Regions from separate parts of the Pseudoalteromonas sp. 23_GOM-1509m genome, predicted to be linked through region 1. Evidence: predicted binding sites of a transcription regulator. Region 1 holds the regulator's gene; the other holds the start of a gene.

Region 1 (17,044 bases):
TTCAATAACCACTTGTTTAACCGGTATATCTAAAGTTTCGACCATACGACGAACACTTTCAATACTTTTTGCAGTGTCTTTCATTAATAACGTATTAGTACGTTGATCAACAGACACGCTCCCTCTGGCTGTAATAATACTGTTGGTATCTGTTTTTAATAAGTCGGCAAAATCTTCTGCTTTTGCATAATTTAAGCGGATGTATTCACTGTAAAGTGGCTCTAAATCCTCAACTTGCTGTTTAGCTTTTAACTCTTTTGCTTCACGGGCAGCCAGCTCTTCAGATGGTGCAACCATTAAAATAGAACCGTCCATGCGTTTGTCTAAGCCTTTTATTCTAAGCACGACATCTAACGCCTGATCCCACGGAACCCCATCAAGGCGAAGAGTAATATTGCCTGTCACTGAGTCGCTTGTTACCAAGTTAAAATCATTGTAACCGGCAATAATCTGTAACACAGCACGAACAGAGATATCTTGAAAATTAAGCGTCATAGGACGACCCAAGTACTCTTTACCACCATCTAAGTAGGCATTTTGCGTTTCATCTTTCTCAACCGTTAAGGTAAAAATATTCTCAATTTGCTGATAGGTATAGGCAAATGCAGTGTTTGGTTCAATCACTAAACGTGTAAGGTTATCTTCTTTAAACGTTTCAATACTGCTCACCACAGTGCCAAAATCAAGTACATCTAATTCATACAATAAATCATCTAAAATATCGGTATGATGAAACTCGGCAATGATTTTTCCACCGCTTTCATGAACCTCTACAGCTGCCTGAGTATCTTGTAGATAAACAAGTACTTTCGCTTCACCTTTTTCTCCACGTCGAAAGTCAATTGCTTGAATACCGTTAATATAATTAGACGTGTAAGCAGGCTTATCTTCGCTGGTTGTTAAAATTTGCTCTGTGAGTGGGTTATCAGAAATTCTAATAGAAACTAAATTATTGTTTACTTCAGTCTCATAAATTTTTAATCGGTCCAAGTTAATGGTCACTTTTAAACCCGCACTGGTCATCATACTCGTGATGTTACTGATACCAGCTTGGTTGATAGCGATATTCGTCAACCCTTCATCTAATTCTACCCCATCAAATAGTAGCTCTATTCTTGCAGGGCTATTAAAAACTTGTACTGCTGGTTGCTGCTGCAACTCTTCATCAAAAACTAGCTGTAATTCGGTTTCACCTTTAAGCAATGGATTATATCGAACGTCATAGAGTAAAGGGGCTGCACTTACGGCTTTTGTCATTAGTAGTAAAAAAACAAACAATAAAGCAGATAAAATACGATGATGCGAACACTCACCTTTGTGCATATAGGGTATACCTTTTTTCTTATTAATTTGCGCCATTGGTTGCCGCCTCTAACATTTCTAATTTGGTCAAACGTTCTTTCCAACAACCTGACCCATCAGGGATTAATTCTACTAATTCAATATAGTCACTATTAACACTGCTTACTTTTCCGTCATAGGTGCCTAAATAGCTTCCTATTGTTACTCGGTGCAAGGTGTCATCAGCAGCTGTAATGAGCGCCCATGTTTTGCCGTTCGATCCTATTGTGCCCCTCATTGCTAAATTATCTAATGGGTACTTCTCCAGTGGCTGACGAACACGCTCTGGATCTGGGTGAAGACAGTTTTTAACTTGTGTTAGCTTGTTTTGAATAATTTCTGGTTCTGGCGCTACAAAAGGGCTACGTAAGTCTTTGGCGTTATACTCAAAGTGCTCAAACTTAACTAGCTCAGGTATTTTTTCAATACGTGCCGTGGTATTTGCCTTAACCTGATCAATAAATTCTTTTTGCTCCGATGTATCCTCGTTACAGCCACTGAGCAAAAACATCGCAGTGGTTAAAAAGAGAAGCTGCTTCATCATCTCACCCCCTCTTCATAACGGTAAGTTTTTGCTACTACACTGAATGTTAGCTGCTTTTCGCCAGATGATAAAATAGAAAAGTCATGTAAACTGACAATTCTTGGTAGTTGAGCCACTTTCCCTACAAATTCGCCAAACTCATGATAAGTACCTACCACTTCAATTTTAATTGGCAACTCGGTATAAAACTCTTTTTCAACTTCTGGCAACCAACCAATTTTTAAAAATGTTAACCCGCTGGTTGTACCCACATAAGAAAGGTCGTCCAATAATCCTGGCGTCTCATTTGAAGTAGGTAGGCGTTTTAATAATTGAGAGAATTTATCTTCCATCTCAACCATTTGCTCACGATAAATATCAAGCTTACTGGCAACTGCATATTTAGTTCGGTAGGTTGTGCGTAACTCAATTTCCTTAGCAACGGCATTGTGGTAGCTGTCTATTTCATCCGACACTAATAAGCTGTAGCTAAAAAACAACACCAAACAAGCTACAAAAGTTCCGCATATTGCTTTTACAATAACGGGCCACTCACCGATGTTATCGAGCTCGATTTCATTCCAATCGATTTCTGTAAACGATTTAAAATCAAGGTTCATTACGTACCTCACCTATTTTGCCAAATGGTTTTACGTAAAACTCCATATTAAAATCGCTGAGTAAACGTGAAGATTGATCGCCGGCAACAATACCTTGCATAGTCGGGCGCTCTAATAAGTAAGAGCTTTGTACCTGTCTGAGCATAGTAGATAAACGATTATTAGACTCACTTTTGCCTAACACATGAATTTGATTACCTCTGCGCTCCAGCTTGGTTAAATAAACCCCTGCAGGCACTATTTTTGCCACTTCATCCATTATTTGGGTGCCTAAATTACGACTACTTTGTAACTCTTCAATTAAACGCATACGTTGTTGTAAGTTTTCTTTTTTCTTGTCTAGATCACGTATGTCGCGAATTTTATTGTCGAGCGTTGTAATTTCTGAACTAAGATAATTATTTTTTAACGTTTGCCCTTCTTTTAGAGCACCATAAAATACACTCAGCATATACATACCAGCAAAACAGACGATAACCACAGCCATAAGAAGTGTTATAAATTTCTTTTTAGACTGCTCACGCTGTAGCTCACGCCAAGGTAATAAATTTATATGTGGCATGATGAAAAGCTCCTCAACGCCAGGCCAGTCGCAATTGCAAATTGAGTGCGGTGACGCTGTATTATATTACGATCAACTCTAGGAGATATTTCCATCTTATCAAATGGTTCAACAACAACTGTGTGTATTCCTAATTCTTCAATCAGCAATCTATCAATGCCTTTAATCATCGCTGAGCCGCCCGTCAATACAATATAGTCCAATTGTTCTTTACCTGTGGTGGTTAAAAACATTTGAACAGCACGACGAACCTGCTGGAGTAACGATGTTTGAAAAGGAGCTAACACTTCAAATGTATAGTTTGGAGGTAAATCACCGGTTGTTTTGCCAATTTCAGCTTCATCAAAGCCTTTGTTGTAGTAAGCAACGATACTATTTGTGTATTGGTCGCCACCAAATACTTGGTCACGGGTATAAATTGTCTCACCAGATTGCACTACACTCACCAAGGTGAGTACAGCACCAATATCAACCACTGCAACCGTTTTGTCATATGCATCTGATGGTAACTGTTGGTAGTAAACATCCATAGCGCGACTTAGCGCATAGCTTTCAACGTCCACTACTTTTGCGGTTAAATTCGCAGCACTTAACGCACCGACTCTGGCTTCAACGCTTTCGGTTCTAGCGGCAGAGAGCAGTACATTTATTTTGCTCGGGTCAGCACTATTTGTAGAGAGCTTTTCAAAATCAAGACTCACTTCATCTAGTGGGTAAGGAATTAAGCTGTCGGCTTCAATTTCAATCTGCGACTCTAATTCAGCGTCGCTTAAGGAAACATCCATGAAAATAACTTTAGTAATCACGGTTTGCCCAGAGACGGCAACAGACGCGAATTTTAGCGACTTTGGTAGCTTTCGTTTTAACTTGATTATCACATTACCAATTGCTTCAATATCTTGAATATTACGCTCGCTCATAGCGCCTTTTGGCATAGGTTCAATTGCAAGTGCTTCTAGTCGAAGCCCAGTTTCTGTTTCACTTAAAAGTACGGCCTTGATAGAGTGCGATCCAATATCAATACCTACCATCATTGGTGATGGTTTTTTTATTAGTTGACTTAGCATGTTTGCAACTTTGCCTTTGTTTTAATAATAAACAAGTTATAATTTATATCTTAAAAAATATTATTCAATTTTTAATCAATATATACTAGCAGTCTCAACCTGTAATTGGGAGTCCGTTTAGGGAAATATCAGTGATTTTATTAAAAAGAACTTTACAATTTTTGATCATTTGTGCATTACTTGCACTAATTACATTGCTCAGCCTTTATTACTACGTTAAATCCGATATTCCCAGCGTGCAAGTTTTAAAAAACGTGCAATTACAAACGCCTATGCAAGTATTTACTAAAGATGGGCTTTTAATCAACCAATTTGGTGAAAAAAGACGGATCCCTGTAACTATAGACCAAATTCCCCAGCCTTTATTGCAGGCTTTTTTGGCAACTGAAGATAACCGCTTTTACGATCATATCGGTATTGATCCAATTGGTATTGTGCGCTCAGCGCTAGTACTTATTTCTACTGGTGAGAAAAAGCAAGGTGCCAGTACTATTACCATGCAATTAGCTCGTAACTTCTTTTTAACACGAGAAAAAGCCTACATTCGTAAAGTAAAAGAAATATTTATTGCCATTCATATCGAAAACCTCCTCTCAAAAGATGAAATATTTGAGCTTTACCTAAATAAAATAGAATTAGGAAATCGTGCCTTTGGTATTGGTGCTGCGGCGCAAGTTTATTATGGTAAAGAACTAAAAGAGTTAACTCTTGCGCAAATGGCAATGATTGCTGGTTTACCAAAAGCTCCTTCGGCACTTAATCCTATTCGTAATCCAGAACGTGCTAAAGCAAGAAGAAATGTGGTGTTAGGAAGAATGCTTGAAGAGAAGTATATTTCAAGAGCGCAGTATAACGAAGCCACTAACCAACCAATTACCGCGTATTTTCATGGAGCTGAAATTGACTTATATGCGCCGTACATTTCAGAAATGGTACGAGCAGAAATGGTGTCACGCTACGGTATAGATAAAGCCTATAACTCAGGGTTTAAAGTGTACACTTCTGTTGAATCAGATGTTCAAAAAGCAGCACAAACAGCTCTAGTTAATAACCTACATGCCTACGATATGCGCCATGGTTTTAGAGGCCCTGAAGCCATATTGTGGGATCCGCAAACAGAGCCGCCATTAACGCAGTCGAAATTATTAAACACTTTAAAAACTGTTAATGAATTTGGCCCTTTAAAAACGGCTGCGGTGTTAAGCGTGAGCGATAAAAGCGCTGAAGTTATACTTAAAAGCGGCGAGCGCACAACCCTTACTTGGGATAACCTAAAATGGGCACGTAAGTTTATTACACGCTATCGCCAAAGCTTTGCGCCTGAAACAGCAAGCGATATATTAACTCCAGGCATGCAAATATGGCTGCGCAAAAATGACGATAATAGCTATATTTTAAGTCAAATACCTGAAGCGGCGAGCGCCATTGTTTCTTTAGACCCACAAGACGGGCGCATAAAAGCCATTGTTGGTGGATATAGTTTTGAACAAAGCCAATATAACCGAGCTGTACAAGCTAAACGCCAAGTAGGCTCAAATATTAAGCCGTTTATATATTCAGCTGCGCTTGAAAAAGGCTACACACTAGCGTCAATTTTAAATGATGCTCCTATAAATCAATGGGATAAGAGCCAAGGCGTTGCATGGCGACCAAAAAACAGCCCAGCTATTTATAATGGCCCAATTCGCATTCGTCGTGCTTTAGCCCAATCTAAGAATGTAATTTCCGTACGCTTATTAAGGGGCGTTGGACTGCAAAGAACAGCCGATCATTTATTAAAATTTGGTTTTGACGATAAAGATATAAATCGTAGTGAGTCACTGGCATTAGGCAGTGCATCCATTACGCCGCTTGAATTAGCTCGTGGGATGAGTGCTTTTGCTAATGGCGGTCACCTAATTGAGCCGTACTTTATTTCACAAATCCAAGATGCAATGGGTAATACGTTATTTAAAACCAATCCCACCATTATTTGTGATGATGAAACGACAACACCTAGCTCGCTAATGCTAGGTGAGCAAGTAGCACCAAATTGTGCGCCGCAGATCATCTCTAAACAAAATGCATTTTTAATTGCCAGCGCAATGAATAGTGCTATTTGGGGTGGCGGTAGCTGGTCACATAAAACCGGTTGGAGTGGAACAGGCTGGCGTGCACAAGCGCTAAAACGTCGCGATCTTTCTGGTAAAACAGGCACGACTAATGATTCTGTAGATACTTGGTTTAGTGGCTTTAACCGCGATGTGATGACATCAGTTTGGGTTGGCTTTGATAACCCAGGTAATACACTGGGACGCTCAACCTACAATAACAACTTAGGAAGTGGTCAAATATCAGGTGCTGAGTCAGGCGCAAAAACAGCTCAGCCTGCATGGGTTGATTTTATGCGCGCCGCACTGGATGGCAAACCTGCTGCGCCCATCGAACCACCTGAAGGCTTAGTTTCTATTCGTATTGATTTAGAAACCGGATTATTAAGTCATAAAAACGATTACACCAGCCGTTTTGAATACTTTGAAAAAGGCACCGCTCCTACCAAGTATGTGTTATCACAACCAAGTGATATATTTGAAGAAAACACTAAAACTGAAGAAGAGCTATTTTAAATATAGCGAACAGTAAAAAGGCCGCAAATTAGCGGCCTTTTTGATGGTCTAACTAATATTTTGTACCAACCAGTATAAGTCAGAGTGAACGCCAGCAGCAGTCACTTCTTTACCCGCACCGGGGCCTTGTATCACTAATGCGTTTTGGTTATACCACTGGGTATTAATCACAAAAATATTATCGCCAGGGGTCAAATTCGCAACCGCTTCGCTTTTTGGTACATAGGTAATCCCTACCTTAGCGTTTAGCGTGTTGTTTTCAAACTCTAATAACCCAGTGTAGCACAGTGCAGCATTTTGTTGCTGAGCCGCTTGCGCATGCTGCTCAATAAATGCATCTAAACGAGCCTTATTATCAATAAAGTCATTCCAGCTGCCTGCACTTAACTCATCGGGCATCAAAGCGGATAAAGAAATGTCATCAAGTTCCAATTCAATACCTAATTCACGCGCTAAAATAAGCAACTTACGTTGCATATCTCGTCCAGATAAGTCTTCTCGAGGATCAGGCTCTGTGAATCCCAAAGCTTGTGCTTCTAGAACTAAATCTGAAAACGCTTTACTGCCATCATACATACTGCATAACCATGACAGTGTGCCAGAAAACACGCCTTCTATTCGCGTTATTTTATCGCCACTATTTTGTAAATCAGCCAAGGCAAAATTAATCGGTAGTCCGGCCCCTACACTTGCATTATAACGCCAATGTAAGCCACGTTGAGCAAGGCTTTCACGTAGTGTTTGATACCACGAAAGCGATGCGGTTCCCGCGTATTTATTAGCACTAATTAGATGGCAGTTTAATTCAACTAACTTACTATAAAGCTGACTAAAATGTTCACTGGCGGTAATGTCGATCACTATTTTATGTTCATACTCAAGAGTATCTATGTATGACAATAAATCGGCTTGTTTATAGGAGCTTGCATGGTTTTCCCATTGAAGTTGCCAGCTTTCACAGTCTAATCCATTAGCATTCACCAGCATCTGCTCTGAGCGTAAAAGCGCTACTAACTTGACGTTAAAATCAGTTGATAAGCGTGCTAGTTGAGCAGGTAATTGGCGCATAAACTCAGCACCTACATTACCAAGTCCTGCAATAATTAAAGCTATTTCTTGTGCTTTATTAATGAGCTTGTCATGTAACAGGCTCAGCACATCACTTTCAAGTACTTGATCGGTTAATAGTAACGTATATCCCTCACCGTAATGGGTAAACCGAGGCTGGATAGATTGTGTTTGTAATAAGGCTTCACTTTGCTTACCAAGCGGCGCTACCTCTTGATCAGGTGCAATAATCGCCACCCCATTTAAGTTTGACTCACTAATATTGGCGCGGCCAGCAAAATAATTAGCCACCTGATGTGTCGCTGACGCAGGGACTAGTAAGTAGATTTCGCCTTCGTGTTCAAAGTGATGCAAACTATGCTGAATAAGTTGGCTAACATGTGCTACTTCGCCTTCACTCAGATCATCAACAATGAGTAAATCAACATTATTTACTGTGGTTAAAAAGCGTTTTTGTTTACTCATTCCTAGTTTAACTATTTCGGTATGACTGCCTTGAGGATCGTAACTACTGCGAACAACTAATTCTATATCGGTATCTTTTAATGGCGATAATGTTTTAGCGTGTAATACTGGATTACCTAACCTCGCTAATAAATTCGCTTGATCACGGCACACTCGCGCATACTTAACCGCATTAGCAACCTTACGCGGATCAGTACTAAAAACACCTTGAGTGTCAGTCCAAATAGAGACTTTTTTAGCATTGCAATACCGCGCTAATAAAGTGGTACTGTAATCACTGCCATTTCGCCCTAAGGTCACTGTTTCACCATGTAAATCAGCCGCAATAAACCCAGTAACTACATTAATTTTACTCGTCTGTATGGCTTTTAAGCACTGCTGCTGATTATTAGCATGCTGCAGCTGTCCGGTATCTAACGTAAATAACTGCCTAGCGTCATGGGCACAAGCGCTAACGTTAAGCTGTTCTAAGTAAGCGCTTAGTAACCTTGCAGACCACAATTCACCATGTGCTAATAACGCAGCTTCAGCTAATGTTCCTTGCTTAGTCTGCTTGGTAATAATACTGAGCTCAGTTTCAAGTAAATCAAGCGCATGGTGCTTAGCGTTAGCTATTAATAATTGCTCAATCAGAGCTATTTGATGGTTACTCAATAGCAATACAATATCAGCAATAGCTTGAGTGTCTTGCTGTTGATAGCTTTGCCACAGTTTAACTAAGGTATCGGTGGTTTTACCGGCAGCCGATACCACCACACAATCCCCAGCTTGAGCATGAGTTAAAATAATATTTGCGACACTTTTAAAGCGATCCGCTGAGCTTAAACTCGAACCACCAAATTTATGAACCTGATTTACCATATTAATACCGACTCGCATTTATGTTTTGTATTTTGAAGATTGGTATGCACTACCATAACGCCGGATGCGCCGCGTTTAACTTTGCTGAACCAAATGATTCACTAGCACCACTTTTTGCCGATAGGCCGGGATCGGCTTGTCCTGGGCGCACCAAATTAAATACCCTGTCTAAGTCAGCGAGTAAATCATTTACATCTTCAATTCCCACCGAAATACGAATAAGCGTGTCGCCTACTCCGGCTTCTGCACGCGCGGTTGCGTCCATGCCGGCGTGGGTCATAGTCGCAGGGTGACAAATCAAACTTTCTACTCCACCTAATGATTCCGCTAAGCTAAATTCATTTAAGCGCGTTAAAAACGCTGCAGCATCGTTTATATCGCCTTTTATATCAAAGCTAACCATAGCACCAAAGCCAAGCTGCTGCGCCTTAGCTAGCGCATGTTGAGGGTGTGATTCAAGACCTGGGTAGTAAACTTGGGCAACAAACTGGGAGCGTTCTAAATACTGTGCAATGGCGAGTGCATTTTCTTGGTGTTGCCTTAAACGCACGTTTAAAGTACGTAAGCCTCTGAGCGTTAAATAGCTATCAAATGGCGCGCCGGTGATGCCAATGTTATTTGCCCACCACGCTAACTCTTCACCTAACTCAGCAGTCGCTGCGATAACCGCGCCACCAACAACGTCTGAATGGCCATTGATATATTTTGTGGTTGAGTGCACCACAATATCAGCGCCAAACTTAATCGGGTTTTGTAATGCTGGCGATAAAAATGTGTTGTCGGCGGCAACCAGTGCACCACACTGTTTAGCTGTATCAGTTACCGCTTTAATATCTGTTAAGCGTAAAATAGGATTGCTAGGTGTTTCAATCCAAATCAGCTTAGGTTTAATAGCAAGGATGCGTGTCAAACTGTCGCTTTTGGTAAAATCGACCACTTCTAGTTTTAATAAGCCGCGCTTTTCTAGCGAAGTAAATAAGCGATAGCTGCCCCCATAACAGTCATGAGGGATCACTAACGTATCGTCACTATTAAGTAATTGTGTTGTTAGGTGAACGGCTGCCATGCCTGTTGCGGTAATAATGCCTTTAGCGCCACCTTCAAGCTCCGTGAGCGCCTCAGCCAAAATGTCACGATTAGGGTTACCACTGCGGCCATAATCATATTGACGCTTTGTATCAAAGTCAGCAAATGAGTAAGTTGTTGATAAATAAAGCGGTGGAACAACCGCACCATGCTGTTTGTCGGCTTCTATTCCACTACGAACAGCAATTGTTGCCTTATTTTTTTCACTCATTTTCGCTACCTTTACTAATTTGGATGTTTAGACGTCTAAAAGGTAGCGCATGCAATTTAAGATGTCAAAACATTTAAATGTCTAGATAGCTAAATAACTAGTATTTGACTATCTTTTTTAAACCGATAGAATTTCACGCATATTTACACGCTTTGATGCTGTGTGAGCAATTTATAATCTGAGGCAACGATACATCTTATGGCTAAATGGAATGGTGAATATATTCACCCATACGCAGAACACGGGAAAAAATCCGAACAAGTAAAGAAGATCACCGTTTCGATCCCGCTAAATGTATTAAAAGTATTAACTGATGAACGTACTCGTCGTCAAATAAACAACTTACGTCATGCAACAAATAGCGAGCTTTTATGCGAAGCGTTTTTGCATGCGTTTACCGGGCAACCGCTGCCTAATGATGATGATTTGCGTAAAGATAACGCAGAAAAAGTACCTGAAGAAGTGAAGAAAATAATGCAAGAAATGGGACTAGAAGTGCCTATTTTAAATGAAGACTAGAAGGGTCTTTATACAAAAAAACCTCAGCAAATGCTGAGGTTTTTTTTTGCGCTAATTTACACTTAACAATTACGCCATGTAGTTTTCTGGCATATCAATTTGTGCAACGCCAGAGTCTACCGCCGCCTGCGCAACCGCTTTAGCTATACGTGGTAACAAACGTGGATCCATTGGTTTTGGTATAATATATTTAGCACCAAACTCTAATTTGTCGATGCCTGCGGCAGTAAGCACTTCAGCCGGTACGGGCTCTTTAGCAATACTGCGGATTGCTTCTACAGCAGCAATTTTCATCTCGTCGTTTATTTCACTGGCACGTACATCTAACGCACCACGGAAAATAAACGGAAAACACAATACGTTATTAACTTGATTCGGATAATCAGAGCGACCTGTAGCCATAATTAAATCGTTACGTGCAGCGTGTGCTAATTGCGGATCGATTTCAGGATCGGGGTTTGAACAAGCAAATACCACGGGTCTATCAGCCATTAATTTTAAATCTTCAGGGGCTAATAAATTAGGGCCCGATACACCCACAAACACATCGGCATCTTCAATTACATCTTGTAAAGTACGTTTATCGGTATTGTTTGCAAATAATTGCTTATATTCATTCAAGTCATCACGACGCGTATGAATAACTCCTTTGCGATCTAACATATAAATATGTTCACGCAACGCGCCACACTTAATTAAAAGCTCCATACAGGCAACAGCTGCAGCGCCGGCACCTAAACATACAATAATTGCATCTTCAATTGCTTTGCCCTGTACTTCCAGCGCGTTTAGCATACCCGCAGCCGTTACAATAGCCGTACCATGCTGATCATCATGAAAAACAGGAATGCTACAACGCTCTATAAGCGCTTTTTCTATTTCAAAACACTCGGGCGCTTTAATATCTTCTAAATTAATTCCACCAAAGGTGTCGGCAATATTAGCCACCGTGTTAATAAAGTCTTCGGTAGTACGGTGCTTAACTTCAATATCTATAGAGTCTAACCCTGCAAAACGCTTAAATAGTAGCGCTTTACCTTCCATAACGGGTTTTGAAGCCAGTGGACCTAAATTACCTAAGCCTAAAATTGCGGTGCCGTTAGTAATAACCGCAACCATATTTCCTTTACCAGTATATTTGTAGGCATTTGCTGGATCAGCGGCAATTTCACGAACAGGTTCTGCGACACCGGGGCTGTATGCGAGCGCGAGGTCTTTAACCGTCTCAGCGGGCTTGGTCAGCTCAATACTGATTTTACCTGGAACGGGATGGGCATGGTAATGTAGTGCTTGTTCACGAAAATCTGACATAACGCGATTATATCCTGCAATTTAAGTTAAAGTGAGAGGTAGTTTTAATCTACGATACCTTTATTATTTTTAAATTCCAAGCAATATCAGGTCTATCCTGTTATATGCTAGAACTGTTAATTTTAAGTGATTTATCAGCAACTTCCCTAGATTATCCTGACATTTTTAAAATATAAATTCGTCATAAAAATGAAAAATACAGGTACTTTTTGCCCTTGTTCTATTTTTATAAAGCGTATTTTTTAGTCTTAAATTAAAATAGTGAAATACCGAATTTTATTTAACTTTAAACACAAATAACCTCACGTTACCTGCATTTGAGTACCATCTTTAAAGTTTAACAAATAAAAATATAGAGAATATTGGCTGTTTTGTCTGCAAATGTTTATGCATACTCAGAATAAGAACAGGAAATAGTTATGCAAAAAAAATAAATACAAAATTGCTAAGAAAGCAGGTAGGAAAGTAAATTTTGGCCACAAAAAAAGCACCCTAAGGTGCTTTTTTTACATAGAAACAAAAAATTATTTTTTGCTGCTAAGTGCACCGAAGCGCTTGTTGAAGCGATCAACACGGCCGCCAGTGTCTAAAATCTTTTGCTTACCAGTGTAAAACGGGTGACACGCAGAACATACGTCTAAGTGAATGTCTTTACACAGAGTAGAACGAGTTTCGAATTTGTTTCCGCATGAACAAGTTGCAGAAATTACTTCGTACTTAGGGTGAATACCTTCTTTCATAGGAACCTCTAGTTAAGGCCGCATCGCTCTCCAAACCCGAAGTCTGGCACCATACGTCGTTAAAACAAATTTATTGGTCGCGAATTTTATCCAACAACCCGCACGCACACAAGCTTTAATTACCCTTTTTGCTAAAAAGTCGGCAAACACCTATTCATTACTGATTTGTCGGTAGGCTTTTAATGCTATTTTTAGTACATTAAACCATTACGTTAATTGGTTGAGTTGTTATGCGTTTTGCTGAAGTTGCAATAAAAGTCCCCTTGCCTCGCACCTTTGATTATAAAGTGGATGAGCAATTAGTACCGCTGACTCAATTACAGCCTGGTATGCGCGTGTTAGTCCCTTTTGGTAATCAACGTAAAGTAGCAGTTATTCTTAGCTTAAAAACGGAAACAGCAGTCCCCGAAGGCAAAATAAAATCTATTATTGAAGTTATTGACGACTCACCGGTGTTATCTGCGCAGCATTTAGAGCTACTGAAATTTACAGCGCGTTATTATTGCTATCCACTCGGTGAAACTATTCATATTGCATTGCCCAGTGCACTGCGCCAAGGTGAGTGCCCTGATAAAACCAGTATAAACATGGTGACATTAAGCGAAAAGGGGGCACTTTTACCGTCTTTAAAAGCTAAAACACAGCTTAATTTGCTTAAGCAATTATCAGCGTCCGGTAAATCATCATTAACCGAACTCAAAGCCCTCGGGTTTAATAAAAAAACCATTGATACCCTTTTAGATAAAGAGCTAATAATTCAAACCATTGAGCACGACAATCAATGGCAACATACCTCGCCAACGGTTGGCAGCAAGCCTCGTTTGAATAAAGAGCAAGCCATTGCCTGCACTGCAATTAATCAAAGTACGGGGTTTAATAGCTTTTTGCTAGAAGGTGTCACTGGCAGCGGAAAAACCGAAGTTTACCTGCAATGCCTAGAAGAAGTATTAAAACGTGGCGAACAGGCGTTAGTGCTCGTTCCTGAAATCGGGCTAACGCCTCAAACGGTCAATCGTTTTAGACGTCGCTTTCCTGACACTCCTATTATGTTATGGCACTCGGCATTAACCGATAACGAACGTCTACAAACATGGCGTTTTTGCGAAAAAGGCAGTTGTGCCATTGTTATAGGCACCCGTTCGAGTATTTTTCTGCCATTTTTAAAGCTTGGGATGATTGTGGTTGATGAGGAGCATGATGCCTCATTTAAACAACAAGACACTTTACGCTACCATGCCCGTGATTTAGCTGCGTATCGTGCCTATCAGCATCAAATTCCACTTATTTTGGGTAGCGCTACGCCAGCACTAGAAACACTGCATAAAGCTATTAATAACAAATACCAGTTGCTTACATTAAGTGAGCGCGCACAAACCGCCACCGATAATCAGTTTAAGCTGCTCGACATGAAAGGTCAGCCTGATCGAGCCGGTATTGCACATGCCAGTCTTGCAATAATGCGCCAGCACCTGAATAGGGGAAAGCAGGTGATGGTATTTTTAAATCGCCGTGGGTTTTCTCCTACCTTGATTTGTCATGAATGTGGTTGGTTGAGTGAATGTAACCGCTGCAGCACCAGTGCGACTTTTCATAAGGCAATAGGCCAAATGATTTGCCACCATTGTGGCGATCAATATCATGTACCACATCAATGCCCTGACTGTGGTAGTACGCAAATCTTTCCTAACGGCAAAGGCACCGAGCAAATAGAAGAGTTTTTGAGTAGTGAATTTGCAGACACCCCGATCAGCCGTATCGACCGTGATTCAACTCGGCGTAAAGGTAGCCTTGAAAAAGCACTGGATGAAATAAACCAAGGCGGCGCACGTATTTTAGTTGGTACGCAAATGCTGGCAAAAGGTCACCATTTTGCTGATGTTAGCTTAGTACTTATTTTAGATGTCGATAGTGGTTTGTATTCGTGTGACTTTAGGGCTACTGAGCATTTAGCACAATTAGTAACACAAGTTGCAGGACGCGCGGGACGTTCTGGCGAACCCGGTGAAGTATTATTACAAACGCACTTTCCTGAGCACCCGCTATTACAAGACTTAGTTAATAATGGCTATCAAGATTTTGCCCGCTTTGCACTCACTGAGCGAAGTGATGCACAGTTGCCACCTATTACGAGTATGGCAATTGTTCGCGCACAAGGGCATAACATAAAGCAAGTCGTCGACTTTCTCACGGATTTGGTTCCTGTCAATGGGGTATCTGGTATACAATTGCTCGGACCGATCCCCGCGCCTTTAGAAAAAATTGCGGGAATGTATCGTTTTCAATTACATATTCAAGCGCAAGATCGACGCATACTACATCAGTATCTCGCGCAAATGGTTGATTATCTCAGCACTAGCAAACTTGCACAAAAAGTTCGCTGGAGTTTAGACGTAGACCCTACAGACATGATTTAGGTAAGGCCACATATAACACCATGGCACAGCACGATTATATTAATAAAAAACCAAAAAATAGAAAAAACACTAAACAAGAGCCGGCTAAAAAACCCTTCCCGTTTTTGTTAATCATTATTGCCTTGTTACTAGTCGGTGGTTTTGCATACGGACTCTGGTTTGTTAAAAACAATGCCGATCCAGAGCTTGTTGAAAAGCAAGCAAATCCAACACCCGAAAAACAAGTAGAAATAGCTAAACCGCGGCCACCTAAATTTATTAAAGAAATTAAAGAGCATGAGATTCAGGTTGAAGTAAAAGAACTTGAACAAAAAGGCCCTTATGTCATGCAATGTGGTTCATTTAGAACCCATCAGCAAGCTGAAACCTTAAAAGCTAAAATAGCCTTTGCAGGATTAATTTCAGAAATCAAAAAAACCACAGGCAGCAATGGTATTTGGTACAAAGTGCGTTTAGGGCCTTATGAAACCAAGCGTCATGCAGAAAGTGACAAGAACAAACTTAAACGAATTAATATTGTCGGCTGCGGAATTTGGGGCTGGACTTGAATTTAAACCATTCACCCATATAACCTCTTCATAATCGTTTTTTACGCGCTGCCCCTTGCAGCGCGATGATGAGGAATAACATGACTACAATCGTAAGTGTACGCCGTGATGACAAAGTTGTTATTGGTGGTGACGGCCAAGTATCTCTTGGTAACACAGTAATGAAGGGCAATGCCCGAAAAGTTCGACGCCTTTATAATGGCAAAGTTATCGCTGGGTTTGCTGGCGGCACTGCTGATGCCTTTACTCTTTTCGAACGTTTTGAAAGCAAACTAGAAATGCACCAAGGTAACCTCACTAAAGCGGCTGTAGAAATGGCTAAAGATTGGCGTAGCGATCGTGCCCTGCGTAAACTTGAAGCTTTACTTGCTGTTGCTGATGAAACAGCTTCGCTAATTATCACCGGCAACGGTGACGTGGTGCAACCAGAAAACGACCTAATCGCAATTGGCAGCGGCGGTAACTTTGCGCAATCAGCTGCAACCGCCTTATTAGAAAATACCGACTTAAGTGCTCGTGAAATTGTAGAGAAAAGTCTAACAATTGCTGGCAACATCTGTGTATTTACGAATAACTTCCAAACTATCGAAGAATTGTAATAGGAACTCGCTATGTCTGATATGACCCCAAGAGAAATTGTTCATGAGCTAGACCAACATATTATTGGCCAAGCTAAAGCGAAAAAAGCGGTTGCTATTGCCCTTCGTAATCGCTGGCGCCGTATGCAGTTAAACGAAGACTTACGCGCAGAAGTAACGCCAAAAAATATCTTAATGATTGGCCCTACGGGTGTAGGTAAAACTGAGATTGCTCGTCGTTTAGCAAAGCTTGCCAATGCACCTTTTATTAAAGTTGAAGCCACTAAATTTACAGAAGTAGGTTATGTCGGTAAAGAAGTTGAAACTATCATCCGTGATTTAGTTGATGTTTCAATTAAAATGACACGAGAGCAACAAACTAAAAAGTTCAAACATCGCGCTGAAGAAGCGGCTGAAGAACGTATATTAGATGTATTACTGCCTCCAGCGAAAGATCAATACGGTGAAGTTCAGCGCGATGAAAATTCATCGACACGCCAATCGTTTCGTAAAAAGTTACGCGA
Region 2 (17,044 bases), on a different contig from region 1:
AGCATGCCAATCGTTTTCATAGCTAGTTCCCTCTCTCGATCGCAGTTTACGTTTCACAGTAAGTTAAAAATAGCCGCTCTTCACTAGAAACTTAATTAGCTTTATTAACTGCACTGATCACAGCGTCAGACAATAACAACTTTTCGTCTTTATATACTTCAAGCCAACCTGGTGGTGAGGTACCACAACCAATTACAGTTACTTGCAATACGTAACTGTAACGTCCGTTTTTAAACGTATAGTGATGATTGCCGCCACTGCCACTGAACTTTATCTCACCATGAAATAAAACGATATCAGGCTTATCGCTTGGGCTTTTATCAATGCTCCACGACGCATAACGGAAGTTTCCACCGCCTAAATTATCAACACGAACACGATAGTTAGCTGTTTTCCAATCGAGTATTGGTTTTTGAAAGGTTTTAATACTTGAATGGAGTGATTGTTTATCTTGAGCAATTAACTTTTCTGCATGTGCTTGCTCAGTGGTATTTTGTGTATTCACAGCAATAACTTTGCCGTCTGTGTCTACCCACATTACGCCGTTATTGAGCATAATGCCGCGCCAGCCTACTTTATCCCAATCGGTATTGATATTAGAGCTGCCAATAATAGTAACAAGTTCATCGTCAAACACTTCATCAAAACGGGTAATAAACTCAGCTTCATTTTTAATATCAGGAAGTGGATACTGCCTTTTTAAAGGGTAGCGAATATGCGCAGCAATCGCAGTTTTATCATGTGCTTTAAAAGCAGCAATAACAGGTAAAACACTCTCGTGATACTTTTGCTCAAGCGCAAATGTGTTCGATGTGAAAAATAGGGATAGGCAAAGCAATATGTAATTTAGATACTTCATTAAAAAACCTTCAATTTTGACTTTCGTTATGTGCTAATACTTTGACCTAAAATCTTAAAACATACCTTTCTGTTGAGGCGCTTCTTTATGATCGGTAACTTTCGTAATAAGTTTTTCGATCTTCAAACCTTGCGGTGTTTTAGTCTGAATTATTTCCATTTCAACTATTAATAGATCCCCTTTTCCAAACCTCTCTCCCTTATCAACAGTATCAATAAACTCTCTATCAGTAATTTCTGCATAAAAACTGGACTGTCCATCAAATAATTTCCACTTATTTCCATCTTTAAAGGATGGAGATTCAATCGTTAAACCTGTAGTAATTGTATTTTTTGAAATTGGTAAATCGAAATCAAGAGGTTTAAAAAATTCAGCATCATTAGCCGAAGCTTTAGTTTGGATATCAAACTTTGAAGATTTTAACTTTACTTCGCTTAATCCTTTAACCAAAGGCTCCCTAATAAATGTATCTAACGAATTAGCAGCTTTTGGATCAGAAAGAACGTTTAGCGTTTGAATATGAAATACCTGAGTATGACCATTAGAGTTTTCGATATTAACTGTATTCGCATTACTATCTGGTGTGCACTGCTTCGGTTGATTGCCAGCTAAATGAATACATAATTTAATTGAGTCAGTAGCCAGAGTAATAAGGTCTTTGGGGGAGCTAGTACAAAATAATGCTCCAGAGGATAAACCTACCACCTGTAGTAAAAAATCAATATCAAATGATTGCCCTCTAAAACCTGAGACATCCATACATAGCGATGCATCTTTACCATAAGCTTCTGTTGTAATCACGTTCATAAATTCATCTAGTGCTAAAATATAGCGAGCAACATCTTTCGCTTTTAGCTGCCCTTTTTCAACTGCTGCACCGTAATATTCAAGAGATAGCTGATCTTCCGTAATTGTCTGCATTATAATTCCTTAATTAGAGTAACTAAAACTTAGTATTCTTTATGCTTAGTCCAAAAAATTAATACCTAGACTACACGTTCAATTCATTCAATAGTCACATCTAATGCCTATTATGTAAACAATTGAGTTATCGATATTTATTGCGATAAAAAGATACAAAAATAAAAAACGAGCCTAACTTGGCTCGTTTTTGTTTTAACTGATAGCTGACAGCTAAAAACTGACCGCTTCGCTATTTAACCACTTCGCTTTACTCCGGCTCATACCCCAAGTTAGGCGATAACCACCTTTCGGCTTCTGCGAGCGTCATATTTGTTCGCTTAGCGTAGTCTTCTACCTGATCCTTCTGTATTGCAGCAACGGCGTAGTATTTCGCTTGTGGGTGTGAAAAGTACCAACCCGAAACCGCAGCACCTGGCCACATGGCGTATGAGCTGGTGAGCTGCATACCAATGCGCTTTTCGGTATCGAGTAGTTGCCAAATTTTCTTTTTCTCGGTGTGCTCTGGGCACGCTGGGTAACCCGGTGCTGGACGAATACCTTGGTAATTTTCGCGGATTAGCTCATCGTTACCCAGGTTTTCATCCGGTGCATAACCCCAATACTCTTTACGCACTTGTTCGTGCAAGTATTCGGCAAACGCCTCAGCGAGTCTGTCGGCTACGGCTTTTACCATTATTTTATTATAGTCGTCTTGCTTGGCATCGAACGCATTGGCGAGGTCGTCCTCTTCTAAACCGCCTGTTACCGCAAACGCACCAAAGTAATCGGGTGTGCCTTTTGGCGCAATGTAATCGGCTAGGCAGTAGTTAGCAAAGTCGGTTTTTTCGGTTTGCTGACGTAAATGGCATGAGGTAGTTAATAGCTCTTTTCGCGTTTCGTCGGTGTAAATTTCTATATCATCGCCCACACGGTTAGCTGGGAATAAACCAATAACACCTAATGGCTGCAAAGTGCCTGACTTTTCAAGCTCATCGAGCATGTCGTTGGCGTCTTTAAACAAGCTTTGTGCTTGTTCACCCACTACTTCGTCGGTCATTATGCGCGGATATTTACCGGCGATTGACCAGGTCATAAAGTACGGCGTCCAGTCTATGTATTTGCGTAGAGTCGCGATTGATACATTTTTAAACTCGGTCACGCCCAGCTTTTTCGGCACGGGTGGTGTGTAGTTATCCCAATCGAGCTTTGCAGCATTATCGCGGGCGCGCTGTATGGTAACTGGTTTTGAGCGCGGCTTTTTGCGTGCTTGTTGTTCGCGTACTTTGTCGTACTCGGCGGTGGTTTTAGCTAAAAATTCTGCTTTATGCTCTTTTGATAATAAATTAGACACCACACCCACGGCGCGGCTGGCGTTATTTACATACACCACGCCTTTGTCGTACTGCGGCTCTATTTTTACTGCGGTATGCGCTTTTGAGGTGGTTGCCCCACCAATCATGAGCGGTAGCTCAAAGCCTCGGCGTTTCATTTCTTTGGCTACGTGTACCATTTCATCAAGCGATGGGGTAATTAAACCTGAAAGGCCTATAATATCGGCTTTTTCGTCAATGGCGGTTTGCAGTATTTTTTCGGCAGGTACCATTACCCCAAGGTCGATTACTTCGTAGTTATTACATTGTAGTACTACGCCTACGATGTTTTTACCTATGTCATGCACGTCACCTTTTACGGTAGCCATAACAATTTTACCGTTGGTGGCGCCTTCTTCTTTTTCGGCTTCAATGAATGGGTCAAGGTAGGCCACTGCTCGCTTCATCACACGAGCCGATTTAACCACTTGGGGTAAAAACATTTTACCGGCACCAAATAAATCCCCAACCACGTTCATGCCATCCATGAGTGGCCCTTCAATGACGTGAATAGGTTTATCGGCGCCAGCACGGCACTCTTCTGTATCTTCATCTATAAAGGTGGTTATGCCTTTTACAAGGGCGTGCTCCAAGCGCTTCTCTACAGGCCAAGTGCGCCATTCTAAATCTTCTACCCGCTCAGCTTGTGCCATGCCTGAATATTTAGGCGCAAGTTCAACAAGGCGCTCGCCCGCACCTGAGTCGGTGTTAAGAATTACATCAGTAACTGCTTTACGAAGTTCCTCGGGGATGTCGTCGTAAACCGCAAGCTGCCCTGCGTTTACTATGCCCATATCCATACCCGCTTTTATAGCATGGTATAAAAACACCGAGTGAATCGCTTCACGTACTGGGTTATTACCTCTAAACGAAAACGATACGTTTGATACCCCACCCGACACTTTACAATGGGGTAAGTTTTGCTTAATACGGCGGGTGCCTTCAATAAATTCTACGGCGTAGTTGTCGTGCTCTTCTATGCCGGTGGCAACGGCAAATATGTTGGGGTCGAATATAATATCTTCTGGCGGGAAGCCAATTTCATCAACCAAAATACGGTAGCTGCGCTCACAAATTTCAAACTTACGGTCTGCAGCATCGGCTTGGCCGTCAGTATCAAATGCCATTACAACAGCGGCGGCACCAAAGCGTTTTATAATTTTAGCTTGGCGTTTAAACGGCTCTTCTCCCTCTTTAAGCGATATTGAATTTACAATGGCCTTGCCTTGAATACACTTTAAGCCTGCCTCTATTACTTCCCATTTAGAGGAGTCGACCATAATAGGTACTTTAGAAATATCAGGCTCTGAGGCAATTAAGTTTAAAAACTTCACCATGGCCGCTCTTGAGTCCAGCATGGCTTCGTCCATGTTGATATCAATAACTTGGGCGCCATTTTCTACTTGTTCGCGAGCTACATTAAGGGCGGTCTCGTAGTCTTCTTCCATGATCAAACGTTTAAACATGGCCGAGCCAGTTACGTTAGTACGCTCGCCGACATTGGTAAATACTGCAATTTGTTGGGTCATTGGCGGCTCCTTAATTTAAGTTACAGGCTTCTAGGCCTGATAAACGCATACGCACTTCAAGCTCAGGTAATTTTCGTGGTGCTGTGCCTTCAAGCCCTTTGGCAAAGGCACGAATGTGCGCAGGCGTAGTGCCGCAGCAACCGCCAACAATATTAATAAAGCCCGATTTACCCCAATCTATGATCTCTTTTGCCATGTCGTCTGCTTCTAAGTCGTATTCTCCAAACTCATTGGGTAAGCCCGCGTTAGGATGAACAGAGACAAAGGTTTCGCACACACGTGATAGCTCTTCAACGTATTGGCGCAGTAAATCTGGCCCAAGGGCGCAATTTAAGCCAATTGAAAGCGGCTTAATGTGACGAATAGAGTTATAAAATGCTTCGGTGGTTTGCCCTGAAAGCGTACGGCCTGAGGCATCAGTAATAGTACCTGAAATCATCACTGGCAATGTGCGCCCTGCTTGTTCAAACGCTTCTTCTACTGCGAACGAGGCGGCTTTTGCATTAAGCGTGTCGAATATGGTTTCGATTAAAATAATATCTACACCGCCCTCCATAAGCGCAAGGGTTGACTCAACATACGCAGTCACTAACTTATCAAAGGTGATATTACGATAACCGGGGTCGTTTACATCCGGCGATAACGAACAGGTTTTAGACGTTGGCCCTAACACACCGGCTACATAGCGCGGTTTTTCTGGGGTTTTGGCGCTAAATTCATCACATACAGCGCGGGCTAACTTAGCCGACTCTAAATTGACTTCACGGCTTATGCTCGCCATGTCGTAATCTTCCATCGAAATGGTGGTAGAGTTAAAGGTGTTAGTTTCGATAATATCGGCACCGGCGGCTAAAAAGCTGCGGTGTATATCAGTAATAATTTCAGGCTTGGTTAGGCTTAATAAATCATTATTACCTTTAATAAGCACGTGCCAATCTTTAAAACGTTCACCACGGTAGTCTTGCTCTTCAAGCTTATGCGCTTGGATCATGGTTCCCATTGCACCATCTAAAATTAAAATACGCTGTTTGAGCGCAGCACTCAGCTCTTGATGCTTATTGTTTTGAGGATTATTCGGCATAGTTGTTAGTCCTTACGTCTTGGCTAACTAAGTTAATATCATAGGGTGTGGTTTGGTAAACGTAATAATTTAACCAGTTTGAAAACAGTAAAAACGCGTGGCTTTGCCATGTTTTAGACGGTTGTTTGCTGGCATCGTCATCAGGAAAATAGTTTTCGGGCTTTGGCGCATCAGGGCTTTTTTGTAAATCGCGTTCATATTCGGCTTTTAAACTGTCGGCATCGTATTCGGGGTGGCCGGTAATAAATACTTGGCTGCCCGATTTATTTTTAAGTAAATACGCCCCGACTCGTTCAGAGCCCGCTAATACCACCAGCTCTTCACAAGCGTTTATTTTATTTATATCTATGTGGCCATAGCGTGAGTGCGGCACTAAAAAGGTATCGTCAAAGCCGCGGGTAAGTGCACCATGGGCAAAGTAGCATTGATGGGTAAACACCCCACACAGTTTATTTTCTTTTAAATCGCGCTTTAAATTATAACGGTGATATAAAGCCGCGTGGGCAGCCCAGCACGAAAACAAAGTAGAGGTTACATGCTGCTCGGCCCAATCAATAATCACTTTGAATTCTTCCCAATACGCCACTTCTTCATACTCTAAATGTGCCAAAGGCGCACCGGTAATTAATAGTGCATCGTAATTATTGTTTTTCACTTCTGAAAAGTAACGATAAAAGGTATCTAAGTGTTGCTCTGAGTTACTACTGCTACGATGCGTGTCAAGGCGCAGTAGCTCTACATTTACTTGCAGCGGAGAATTAGCCAACAAGCGAATAAACTGTACTTCGGTTTCTACTTTATTAGGCATAAGATTAAGAATAGCCAAACGCATAGGGCGTATTTCTTGCGTTTTTGCACGCGTTTTTGGCATTACAAACACGTTTTCATGACGTAAACGTGCAATAGCTGGCAATTCGTCTTCTACTGTAATTGGCATTCTTAAAGCTCCTGCTCATAAAAACCGAGAATTAATACGCTCTCATTATGAACAGAATGTCAAAAATATCAACCTCTAGATGTATAGATGTCTAAATGAAATTTATTCACGCGGTTTGTACAAATTGAATATGTACTTTAAAACAGCCCCATTCGTTGACTGTTTCACCTGTGAGCCACTACAATACAGCATTGAAATTTTTATTATTATTGAAGGCTTCTTCCATGGTTTTACCTGATAAGTTTATATTCTCGATGAGTCGAGTATCTAAGGTTGTGCCACCAAAACGCACTATCTTAAAAGATATTTCGTTGCATTTTTTCCCTGGTGCAAAAATTGGTGTGCTAGGTCTAAATGGTTCTGGTAAATCATCATTACTACGCATTATGGCAGGTGTTGATGAAGATTTTGAAGGTGAAGCTCGCCCTCAACCAGGCACTAAAATTGGTTACTTGCCGCAAGAGCCTGTTTTGGACGAAAGCAAAACAGTTCGTGAAATTGTTGAAGAAGCTGTGGGTGAAGTAAAACATGCCCTTAACCGCCTTGACGAAGTGTATAACGAATACGCAATGGAAGGCGCTGACTTTGACGCACTGGCAAAAGAGCAAGGTGAATTAGAAGCGATTATTCAAGCGCATGATGGTCATAATATCGATAACGTATTAGAGCGTGCTGCCGATGCACTGCGTTTACCTGAGTGGGATGCTAAAATTGAGCACCTATCGGGTGGTGAGCGTCGTCGTGTTGCTATTTGTCGTTTGTTACTTGAAAAGCCAGACATGCTGATTCTCGATGAGCCAACTAACCACTTAGATGCTGAGTCGGTTGCCTGGTTAGAGCGCTTCTTACATGACTACGAAGGCACCGTTGTGGCAGTAACGCATGACCGTTACTTCCTTGATAATGTTGCTGGCTGGATTTTAGAGCTTGACCGTGGTGAAGGTATTCCGTGGGAAGGTAACTACTCGTCTTGGCTTGAGCAAAAAGATGCCCGCTTACAGCAAGAGCAAAAATCTGAAAAAGCACGTCAAAAATCAATTGCACAAGAACTTGAGTGGGTGCGTTCAAACCCTAAAGGTCGTCAAGCTAAGTCAAAAGCGCGTATGGCACAGTTTAGCGAGCTACAACAGTCTGATTACCAAAAACGTAACGAAACCAACGAATTGTTTATTCCACCTGGCCCACGTTTAGGTGACCAAGTATTAGAAGTAAACAACTTACGTAAAAGCTTTGGCGACCGTGTTTTAATTGATGATTTAAGCTTTAGCATGCCTAAAGGCGCTATTGTGGGTATTATTGGTGCCAATGGTGCAGGTAAATCAACGCTATTTAAAATGCTAAGCGGTGAAGAGCAGCCAGATAGCGGTAATATCAGCATTGGTGAAACAGTAGAACTGGCAACTGTTGATCAGTTCCGTGGCAACATGGACGAAAGCAAAACGGTATTCCAAGAAATCTCTGATGGCCAAGATGTACTAAAAATTGGTAACTTTGAGTTCCCAAGCCGTGCTTATGTTAGCCGTTTTAACTTTAAAGGTAACGATCAACAAAAGTTTGTTAAAGACTTATCTGGTGGTGAGCGCAACCGTTTACACCTAGCTAAGCTGTTAAAAGCAGGCGGCAACGTAGTGCTACTGGATGAGCCAACCAATGACTTGGACGTTGAAACATTACGTGCTCTTGAGAATGCTATTTTAGAATTCCCTGGTTGTGTCATGTGTATCTCGCATGACCGTTGGTTCCTTGACCGTATTGCTACACACATTTTAGATTACCGTGACGAAGGCCAAATTAACTTCTTTGATGGTAACTACACTGAGTACGAAGAGTGGCTTAAAAAGACCCTTGGCGCAGAAGCTGCACAGCCTAAGCGTATTAAGTACAAAAAAATTGGCTAACAGCCACAGTGAATAAGTTAAAAGCCCTGCATTTTATGCGGGGCTTTTTTATGCGAGCTATTTTTATCTTTGAGCAAATTGGCGTGTTGAGCATTACCAGCTATGCTTATTATAAATAACAACTTTATAAGATTATTATGCAAAACCGTCGGCAATTTTCTCGTATTATGTTCTCTACAGCAGCGCAATTGGAAACGGCTAGCTCCCAGTATGCATGTACCCTATTAGATATTTCTTTACATGGTGCGCTTATTACTAAAAGCGATGCCTTTACAGGCAACAAAAATGACGAAGCAATATTACGTTTTACCTTGCCACAAAGCGATATTGAAATAAAAATGCCGGTGGTTATTCGTCATATAGAAGAAAATCATATTGGTCTTAAATGTCATAACATTGATATAGACAGCATTACGCATTTAAAGCGCTTGGTTGAACTAAACCTTGCTGATGAAACACTATTACACCGCGAGCTTGAAACGCTTATTTACCAAACATAAATAGACGCACTGCGTGAAGTTGATTACCATAACCAAAAATAATTAAACGACGCAGATATGAGTTTAAATCCCAATCTACCTTTAGTTTATCATCCTAATTACTCGTTTAGTTTTGATCCCAAACACCGCTTTGTAATGAGTAAATTTGCACAGCTACACCAGCATGTTAAAACCCTTGGGCTTGCTGGCAGCAATATCCTAGAGCCACCACATGGTCGTGTTGAAGAGTTAGAAATAGTACATTGTGAAAACTACATTCACGATTTATGGCATAACCGCCTAGATGAAAAAGCCATGCGCCGTATAGGCCTACCTTGGTCACAAGCACTAATGAACCGCACATTTACCGCCCCATTAGGGACACTGCAAACTGCGCGCTTAGCACTTAAAAATGGGCTTGCGTGCCATTTAGCGGGTGGCACTCACCATGCCCATAGTGATTTTGGCTCGGGTTTTTGCATGGTGAACGATTTAGCTTTTACCGCACAAACGTTAATTCAAAATCGTGAAGTCACCAACGTACTGATTTTTGATTTAGATGTTCACCAAGGTGATGGCACCGCAGCCATGCTGGCTCATCAACCTTATGCGTTTACCTGTTCAATACATTGTGAGAAAAACTTCCCATTTAGAAAGTCCCCTAGCGATTTAGATATTGGTTTAGCCAATAATATGCAAGACGCTGAATACTTAGGTATTGTTGACGATACCCTGCAATTTTTATTAAACGAGCTTAACCCAGATCTGGTTTTGTATGATGCTGGGGTGGATATTTGGCAAGAAGATGGCTTAGGTAAACTGGATATTAGTTGGCAAGGAATAGAAAAGCGCGACCACTTAGTGCTTAAGCGTTGTCTTGCAAATAACACCCCGGTGGCCACTGTGATTGGCGGAGGTTATGACAGAGATCATCAGCGACTAGCAAAGCGCCATGGCATTGTTATTGAGCAAGCAGCCAGTTTTTAAATAAAAAATACATAAACTAAGCTACACTTTAAGCTTATAAGTAGATTGAGGTTATTATGCGGTTATTCACTTTTATATTGTTGTTTTTTAGTTTTATTGTGCCAATAAGCGCCCACGCAGACACCGAAGAGCCACCAGAACTTCCGCCATTAAACCCCAAGTATGAAGCAGAGCATGCCATGGTATTAGTTAATAAGGGTTCAAGTGTATACGCGATTAACATTCCAAGCTTTGAGCTTCCTTATGATATGCATGTTATGTACAAGGTAGATGTATCTGATATTCCATTTTTAGATTTAGTACGTGACGCTGAGTTAGTTACCGTAAAATCAAAGCCGTTTAATATTCAACGCTTAATGCGAGGCGAAGAAGTCGCGATAACCGCAGATGTGTATCTTGGAGATTTTAGACAAGGAGGTAGCTTAGTTTACAGTGATAAATTAATAGAGCTTAGCGAGCAGTTATTTACTCGTGAGCTAACTGATTTAAGCCCAGCCTCAAAATGGCAACAGTACGATATGGTTACGCTAAAAAATAACGAGCGTATTTATATTCACCAAATAACTCAGCCACCAAGCTATCATCATATTATGTTTGTTGATTTAAGTGGTGCCTGTTTACAAAAGTTTCGCACCTCAACTGAAGTGCCCTCTGCTGGTGAGCTCAATTATAAATTTATAAATTGTGGCACATTGAAACCGATGTTTTATGATGCTGAAAGCTTGAGTAAATAAGCTTTATTTGAAAACGTGTTCAGCAATCAATTCAAGTCCAGTTTGCATCGCCAAAGTTGATTGCCCAGCAAATCCTAAACGTACATAACTATGTTGCTTAGGTATTAAGCTACGTTCTGAGTCTTTAAAGTAAAATTCAGGCTCAACCTGTATATACACACCTTTACTTTGCAGTACTTGCTTTAATTGGTCCACCGGTTCATTTAAATTAACCCACATAGCCATACCACCATCAGGTTTTTTATACTCAATTGGCAAACCTCGTGATTGCAATAACGTTAATGTTTTATCCATTGCTTGATAACGCTGTTTATAATGTTTGGTCATACGTTTTAAATGGCGCTCAAACGCACCTTCTTGCATAAAATGGGCAACAGCTAACTGCATAACTACATCATTTTTATGGTTCATTAACTGCTTCCATGCTGTTAACTGTGCAATTACTTTAGGATCTGCGCAGATGTAACCTATTCTCGCAGCGGAAAACATAATTTTAGAAAACGTAGACAAATAAATAATAATTCCGGCAGGATCGTCAGCCGCCATAGGCTGTAAAGGCTGACAACGATAATGGAACTCGTGATCATAATCATCCTCTATAATCATTACCCCATACTCATAACATAACTGATAAATTTGCATTCGTCTGGTTGGTGACAGCGTCACTGTTGTTGGGTATTGATGCAGCGGCGTTAAATACAGTAACTTGATGGCTACACGTTTGAGCTGGGCTTTTAAGTCATCAACGCACAAACCGTATTCATCTTGTTTTATATCAACTAACTGTGCACCACACGCTGAAAATGCTTTGCGAGCAGGCGGGTAACCTAAGGTTTCGGTTGCAACATAATCGCCTTTATTAATAAAGACTTTTGATACTAAAAAAAGCGCTTCTTGAGAGCCATTACACATAAGGATGTCGGCTGTTTTTAGGTTTCGTGCTTTGTGTAAATAATGACTAATTTGCGATTTTAAATTAGGCTCCCCAGCCACATTACCATAGTGAAATTGGCTGGTATCTAAATGATTAAACACATGACTTACGGAGCGTTTAAATTCTTTATAGGGGAAACGTGTTAAATCGGGTAAGCCTCCAGCAAAGTTATAAGCATAGTGATTTAAATCCATTATAGGTTCTGGTGCCGTAAGCGTGGTAGCAAATCGATACGGCTTAGGAGTCAATTCTTGAGACTGAACTGTGTTTATACTGTTTTGAATAGGCAATGTATTGGTAACGCTGTAGCCTGATCGTTCATAGGATTCCAACCACCCTTCTGCGACAAGAAGTTGTAGAGCATTCATTATCGTATGGCGGTTTAATCCGTATGCTTGTGCCATATCGCGTGCAGAGCTGAGTTTGCTACCAGCGAGAATATCCCCTTTTATAATCGACTCCCTAAGTGCATCTGCAATTTGCAGGTATTTAGCTCTACTCTGGCTAGTGAGCTTTATATTAAGTGGCTGCATAACACCTTCTAAACTGGTATAGGTAAAAATTAAATTCTGGTTGTTTTTAATAAACCAATAAAGCGTACATTTGTTATGAATAAATAGCAAAATATGGGGCTTATAATGTTCACAACGCAAATTCATCAAACCAACAAGGTTGCCTTAGAGCCACTTAAACTCAAACATCTCGAGGGTCTATATCAAGCAGGTAAACATCCACAAATTTGGCAGTGGGTATTAAGTAATTACGCACAAACTCAAGTTAAGTTGGAGCAATGGTTTACAAATAGCGCGCAGTTTAATCAAAACGAGCAAGTGGTATTTGCCATTATTGATAAACATTCACAGCAAGTTGTTGGCACAACCCGTTTATTTAGGTTAGACAGTGACAACTTAAGCGCTGAAATTGGCCATACCTTTATTAGCTTCACTGCACAGCGGACATACGTAAATACGCATGCAAAATATTTACTTCTGAGATATGCATTTAATCAGCTTAATTTAGTACGGATTAGCTTTAATACCCATGAGCACAATCAACAATCACGCAATGCAATTGCCCGTTTAGGCGCTAAGTTTGAAGGAATCGCCCAAAAAGACCGACGCCTAGAAGATGGTTCATATCGCAACACCGCAAAATTCAGCATTATTGACGAACAATGGCCAGCTATAAAGTTACGACTTGAGGAGCTATTATAATGTACCCACCCGAGCACTTTATGCAAAAAAATACCGAGCAATTGCATGCGCTTATTAATAACTTTCCATTAGCAACAATTTTTATGCCCTGCTCAAATAGTCAATTAAATAACATTTGTCATGTACCTATGTTATTCAACTCTTTAGAAAATATGTTTATTGCACATGTAGCAAAGTATAATCCACTATCAAAGCTTGATAATAAACAGGTGAATTTACTCTTTAATAGTGACAATTGCTATTTATCACCCTCCTATGCGGATAATCAAACATTGCCTAGCTGGCTTTACGCATCGGTGTTAGTGACTGCAAAAGTACATATTATTAAAGATGAGCTAAAAAAGAATCTCGTAATGCGAACCCTCACTAGTCATTTTGAGAAAACATTTGAGCCTGAGTGGAAAATTGATGAAGTGCCTGAGCAGCATCGCAATACAATGTACCAACACCTGAGTTTTATAGAGCTTACGCCAATTCACTGGCAAGGTAACTTCAAACTCAGTCAAAATAAATCTGCCACTATAAGAGATAAAATAAAACAAAGTCTGGTAGATGCTAATAAGCACTCAATAGCAGCCTTGTTTTAAGGACGAAAAAAGGCTCCTCGCAATGCTCAGAGCCTTTGGTTAACTTTGGGAATTAACTCGGTTCATTGATCGTTTAAGATCAGTTTAGCGCCACTAGTTGTGGCGCAATTGTTTGATAATCTACCGCCATGGCAATACTCAAAGCGGTAATATTAATAATAGAAAACGCAAACACTTGCCGTGCCCAACGGGTGGTGTCTATGTTGTAGCGATATCCTCTAAGTGCCATGAGTAACCACCAAAAACTCGTAATACAGGCAACGGCCATAAAGGCAGCACCGGTATAACCACTAATTGGCAATAGCATCACCACTAAAGCATATACCGCAATATAAAGCACAATATGGCGCTTAGCTTTGTTAACACCTTGCGCCACGGGCAATACTGGAATATTAGCGGCTTGATAATCTTTAAAGCGAAAAATAGCAATCGCATATGAGTGAGGCATTTGCCACAAACTAAACATCACCAACAGTATTAATGCCCCCATATCGAACACACCCGTAACGGCGCAATAGCCAACAACAGGTGGAACTGCGCCCGACAGACTACCAATAAAGGTGCCGTAAACAGAGTTGCGTTTCATGTAGAGGCTGTACACCCCTACATAAATGACATAGCCAAAGGCGGCAAAAAATACCGCCGCTTGCGTGGTAAAGGCGATTAATAAGCCAAAGCCAATTAGCCCTAATAACACGCCATGGCTTAAAGCGGCTTTTGCAGACATTTCGCCCGTTACAGTTACACGTGAGCGAGTACGTGCCATAGCAACATCAATGTCTCTATCAATAACATTGTTTATGGCACATCCCGATGCAACAACAAGCGATAAACCAACCAAGGTAACCAACATTAACCATGGGTCTATATCACCGCGGGCGGCAAGTAAAAAACCACCGGCAACGCTGATCAAATTCCCCATAATAATACCTGGCTTAGTAACAGCTAAATAACGACGAAACATCTGAAACCTCTAATACATCATCATTGCGTTTGATTCATAAATGATCCAAACAGACAGTCCAACCACCATGACGATGATCAACGCGCTAAACAAGAAGGTAAAGGTATTCGCTTTGCCTTCATCGGTGGTGAAATTAAGGTGTAAAAAGTATTTTAAATGCACCCAAATTTGCACGATTGCAAAAGTAACGATACTCCAAAGCGTGGTGACTTTTGAAAAATCGCCCTCCATCACCATCCAAAATGGAATGGCCGTTAAAATCACTGACAAAACAAAACCAATAAGATAGGTTTTAACACTGCCGTGTGACTGATCATGATGTTGGCTTTGCATTTGCGCTAAAGCATGCGTTTCGCTATGGCTCATTACATTGCTCCCATTAAATAAACAACGGTAAATACACAAATCCACACAATATCTAAAAAGTGCCAAAATAAGCTTAAGCAACTTAAGCGCGTGACGGTTTGTTTACCTAAACCGCGCTTGATCACTTCTATCATCATTATGCTCATCCAAATAAGGCCTGCAGTTACATGTAAGCCATGCAAACCCACTAATGAGAAAAACGACGTTAAAAAAGCACTTTGCTGTGGGCCATTGCCATGAACAATTAAATGATGAAATTCATAAATTTCCATGCCAATAAACACCGCGCCTAAACAAAAAGTAACCGCGAGCCAACCAAGCGTCAGCGCCTTTTTTTGCCCTTGAGCGGCAATCATGGCAAAACCAAAAGTGATACTACTAATAAGTAGCGCCGCAGTTTCTACGGCAACAAAATCAAGCTCAAAAATATCTTTGCCCGATACACCACCTGCGGTGTTCATATAAAGCACTGCGTAGGTTGCAAAAAATGAGGCAAATAAAAGGCAATCGGTCATTAGATAAAGCCAAAAGCCAAAGATTGTATCGCCAGAGGTATCGTGATGTTCATGCGTATGACTTACGCTATGAGGCTCTAAATTTACATGGCCTTGAGTTGCAGATAACGTACTCATGCGCTTACCTCCTTCGTGTTACTGGCAATATGCGCGCCTTCAATTTGTAATATTTCGTCGTTTTGCACGTAGTAATCAACATCGCAGGTGTAAGCACGGTTAATAAACAGCGCAATCGCACCAATAAAACCAAGCCCTGCTAGCCACCAAATATGCCAGATCATGGCAAAACAAAACGCCGTTAAACTCGCAGCAATAAGCACACCCGATGCGGTATTTTTTGGCATATGAATTGGGCTATAGCTAGATTTACCTTGATAAGCTAGGCCTTTTTCTTTCATGTCAGTCCATGTATCAATATCATCAACATGCGGGATTTCAGCAAAGTTATAGTATTGTGGCGGTGATGACGTTGACCATTCAAGGGTGTGACCGTTCCAAGGATCGCCGGTGGTATCATCAAGCGCTTCGCGGTTTTTAAAGCTCACATAAAGCTGAATAACTTGGCAAATAATACCGAACATAATAATCACGGCACCCACTGCAGCAATATAAAGCCAGATATTCCAATCAGGATTATTTGAGTGGTTTAAGCGACGTGTCATGCCTAAAAAGCCAAGTACGTACAATGGCATAAAGGCTACGAAGAAACCGATTAACCAACACCAAAATGATGCTTTACCCCAACGTTCATCAAGCTTAAAGCCCATTGCTTTGGGGAACCAAAAAACAAAACCAGCTAAGTAGCCAAATACTGCGCCACCAATAATGGTGTTATGAAAATGAGCGATTAAGAATAAGCTGTTATGCAATACATAATCGGCACCAGGGATTGCTAGTAATACCCCCGTCATACCACCAATACTGAAGGTAACCATAAAACCAAGCGTCCACAGTACGGGCACAGTAATGCGCAAGCGACCACGGTAAATAGTAAACAACCAACTAAATAACTTAACCCCAGTAGGGACAGCAATGACCATGGTCATTACCCCAAAGAAGGCATTTACATTGGCACTTGAACCCATAGTAAAGAAGTGGTGTAACCATACAATAAAGCCAAGAATAGAAATGGCACCGCTGGCATATACCATCGATTTATAACCAAATAAACGTTTACCAGTGAAAGTCGACACTATTTCAGAGAAGATACCAAAAGCTGGTAATACTAAAATGTATACCTCTGGGTGACCCCATGCCCAAAACAGGTTGATATACATCATGGCGTTACCGCCTGCTTCATTAGTGAAGAAGTGGAAATCTAAATAACGGTCTAGCGTTAGCATGGCGAGCACTGCGGTTAAAATTGGAAATGATGCCGCAATTAAGATATTTGCCCACGTACATGCCCATGTGAAAATTGGCATTTTCATCAGAGTCATACCAGGGGCACGCATTTTAAATACTGTCACTAGAAAGTTAACAGCGGTTAATAGCGTACCGAGCCCCGATATTTGCAAGGCCCAAATATAATAATCGACCCCCACCCCAGGGCTAAAGGTCAACTCCGACAACGGTGGGTAAGCAACCCAGCCTGTTTTAGCAAATTCACCAAATATAAGTGATAAATTTATTAAAATGGCGCCACTAGCGGTAAACCAAAAACTTAAATTATTTAAAAATGGAAAAG

Evidence for each region. The regulator MetJ, encoded in region 1, represses methionine synthesis genes. The targets are predictions, from matches to a motif close to TAGACGTCTAGACGTCTA.
Region 2: N523_RS0116975 (homoserine O-succinyltransferase) is a predicted target of MetJ. The motif match lies at 6,756-6,773, and genes of this name have one in related genera.

What each region holds. Positions count from the first base shown of each region.
Region 1 is NZ_JADO01000011.1:60,311-77,354, reverse strand. It holds gene N523_RS0104980 (type IV pilus secretin PilQ) at 1-1,359, opposite strand, end outside; gene N523_RS0104975 (pilus assembly protein PilP) at 1,346-1,882, opposite strand; gene N523_RS0104970 (type 4a pilus biogenesis protein PilO) at 1,882-2,484, opposite strand; gene N523_RS0104965 (PilN domain-containing protein) at 2,474-3,046, opposite strand; gene N523_RS0104960 (pilus assembly protein PilM) at 3,034-4,113, opposite strand; gene N523_RS0104955 (penicillin-binding protein 1A) at 4,245-6,719, shown strand; gene metL (bifunctional aspartate kinase/homoserine dehydrogenase II) at 6,768-9,113, opposite strand; gene metB (cystathionine gamma-synthase) at 9,163-10,410, opposite strand; gene metJ (met regulon transcriptional regulator MetJ) at 10,609-10,929, shown strand; gene N523_RS0104935 (malic enzyme-like NAD(P)-binding protein) at 10,999-12,240, opposite strand; gene rpmE (50S ribosomal protein L31) at 12,765-12,980, opposite strand; gene priA (primosomal protein N') at 13,211-15,394, shown strand; gene N523_RS0104920 (SPOR domain-containing protein) at 15,415-15,942, shown strand; gene hslV (ATP-dependent protease subunit HslV) at 16,023-16,541, shown strand; gene hslU (HslU--HslV peptidase ATPase subunit) at 16,554-17,044, shown strand, end outside.
Region 2 is NZ_KI912434.1:290,983-308,026, forward strand. It holds gene N523_RS0116950 (aspartate/glutamate racemase family protein) at 1-20, opposite strand, end outside; gene N523_RS0116955 (hypothetical protein) at 92-859, opposite strand; gene N523_RS0116960 (hypothetical protein) at 914-1,780, opposite strand; gene metH (methionine synthase) at 2,031-4,661, opposite strand; gene N523_RS0116970 (homocysteine S-methyltransferase family protein) at 4,672-5,742, opposite strand; gene N523_RS0116975 (homoserine O-succinyltransferase) at 5,732-6,679, opposite strand; gene ettA (energy-dependent translational throttle protein EttA) at 6,904-8,577, shown strand; gene N523_RS0116990 (PilZ domain-containing protein) at 8,715-9,077, shown strand; gene N523_RS0116995 (histone deacetylase family protein) at 9,135-10,043, shown strand; gene N523_RS0117000 (hypothetical protein) at 10,100-10,777, shown strand; gene pdxR (MocR-like pyridoxine biosynthesis transcription factor PdxR) at 10,781-12,244, opposite strand; gene N523_RS0117010 (GNAT family N-acetyltransferase) at 12,350-12,925, shown strand; gene N523_RS0117015 (FMN-binding negative transcriptional regulator) at 12,925-13,512, shown strand; gene cyoE (heme o synthase) at 13,592-14,476, opposite strand; gene cyoD (cytochrome o ubiquinol oxidase subunit IV) at 14,486-14,842, opposite strand; gene cyoC (cytochrome o ubiquinol oxidase subunit III) at 14,842-15,474, opposite strand; gene cyoB (cytochrome o ubiquinol oxidase subunit I) at 15,471-17,044, opposite strand, start outside.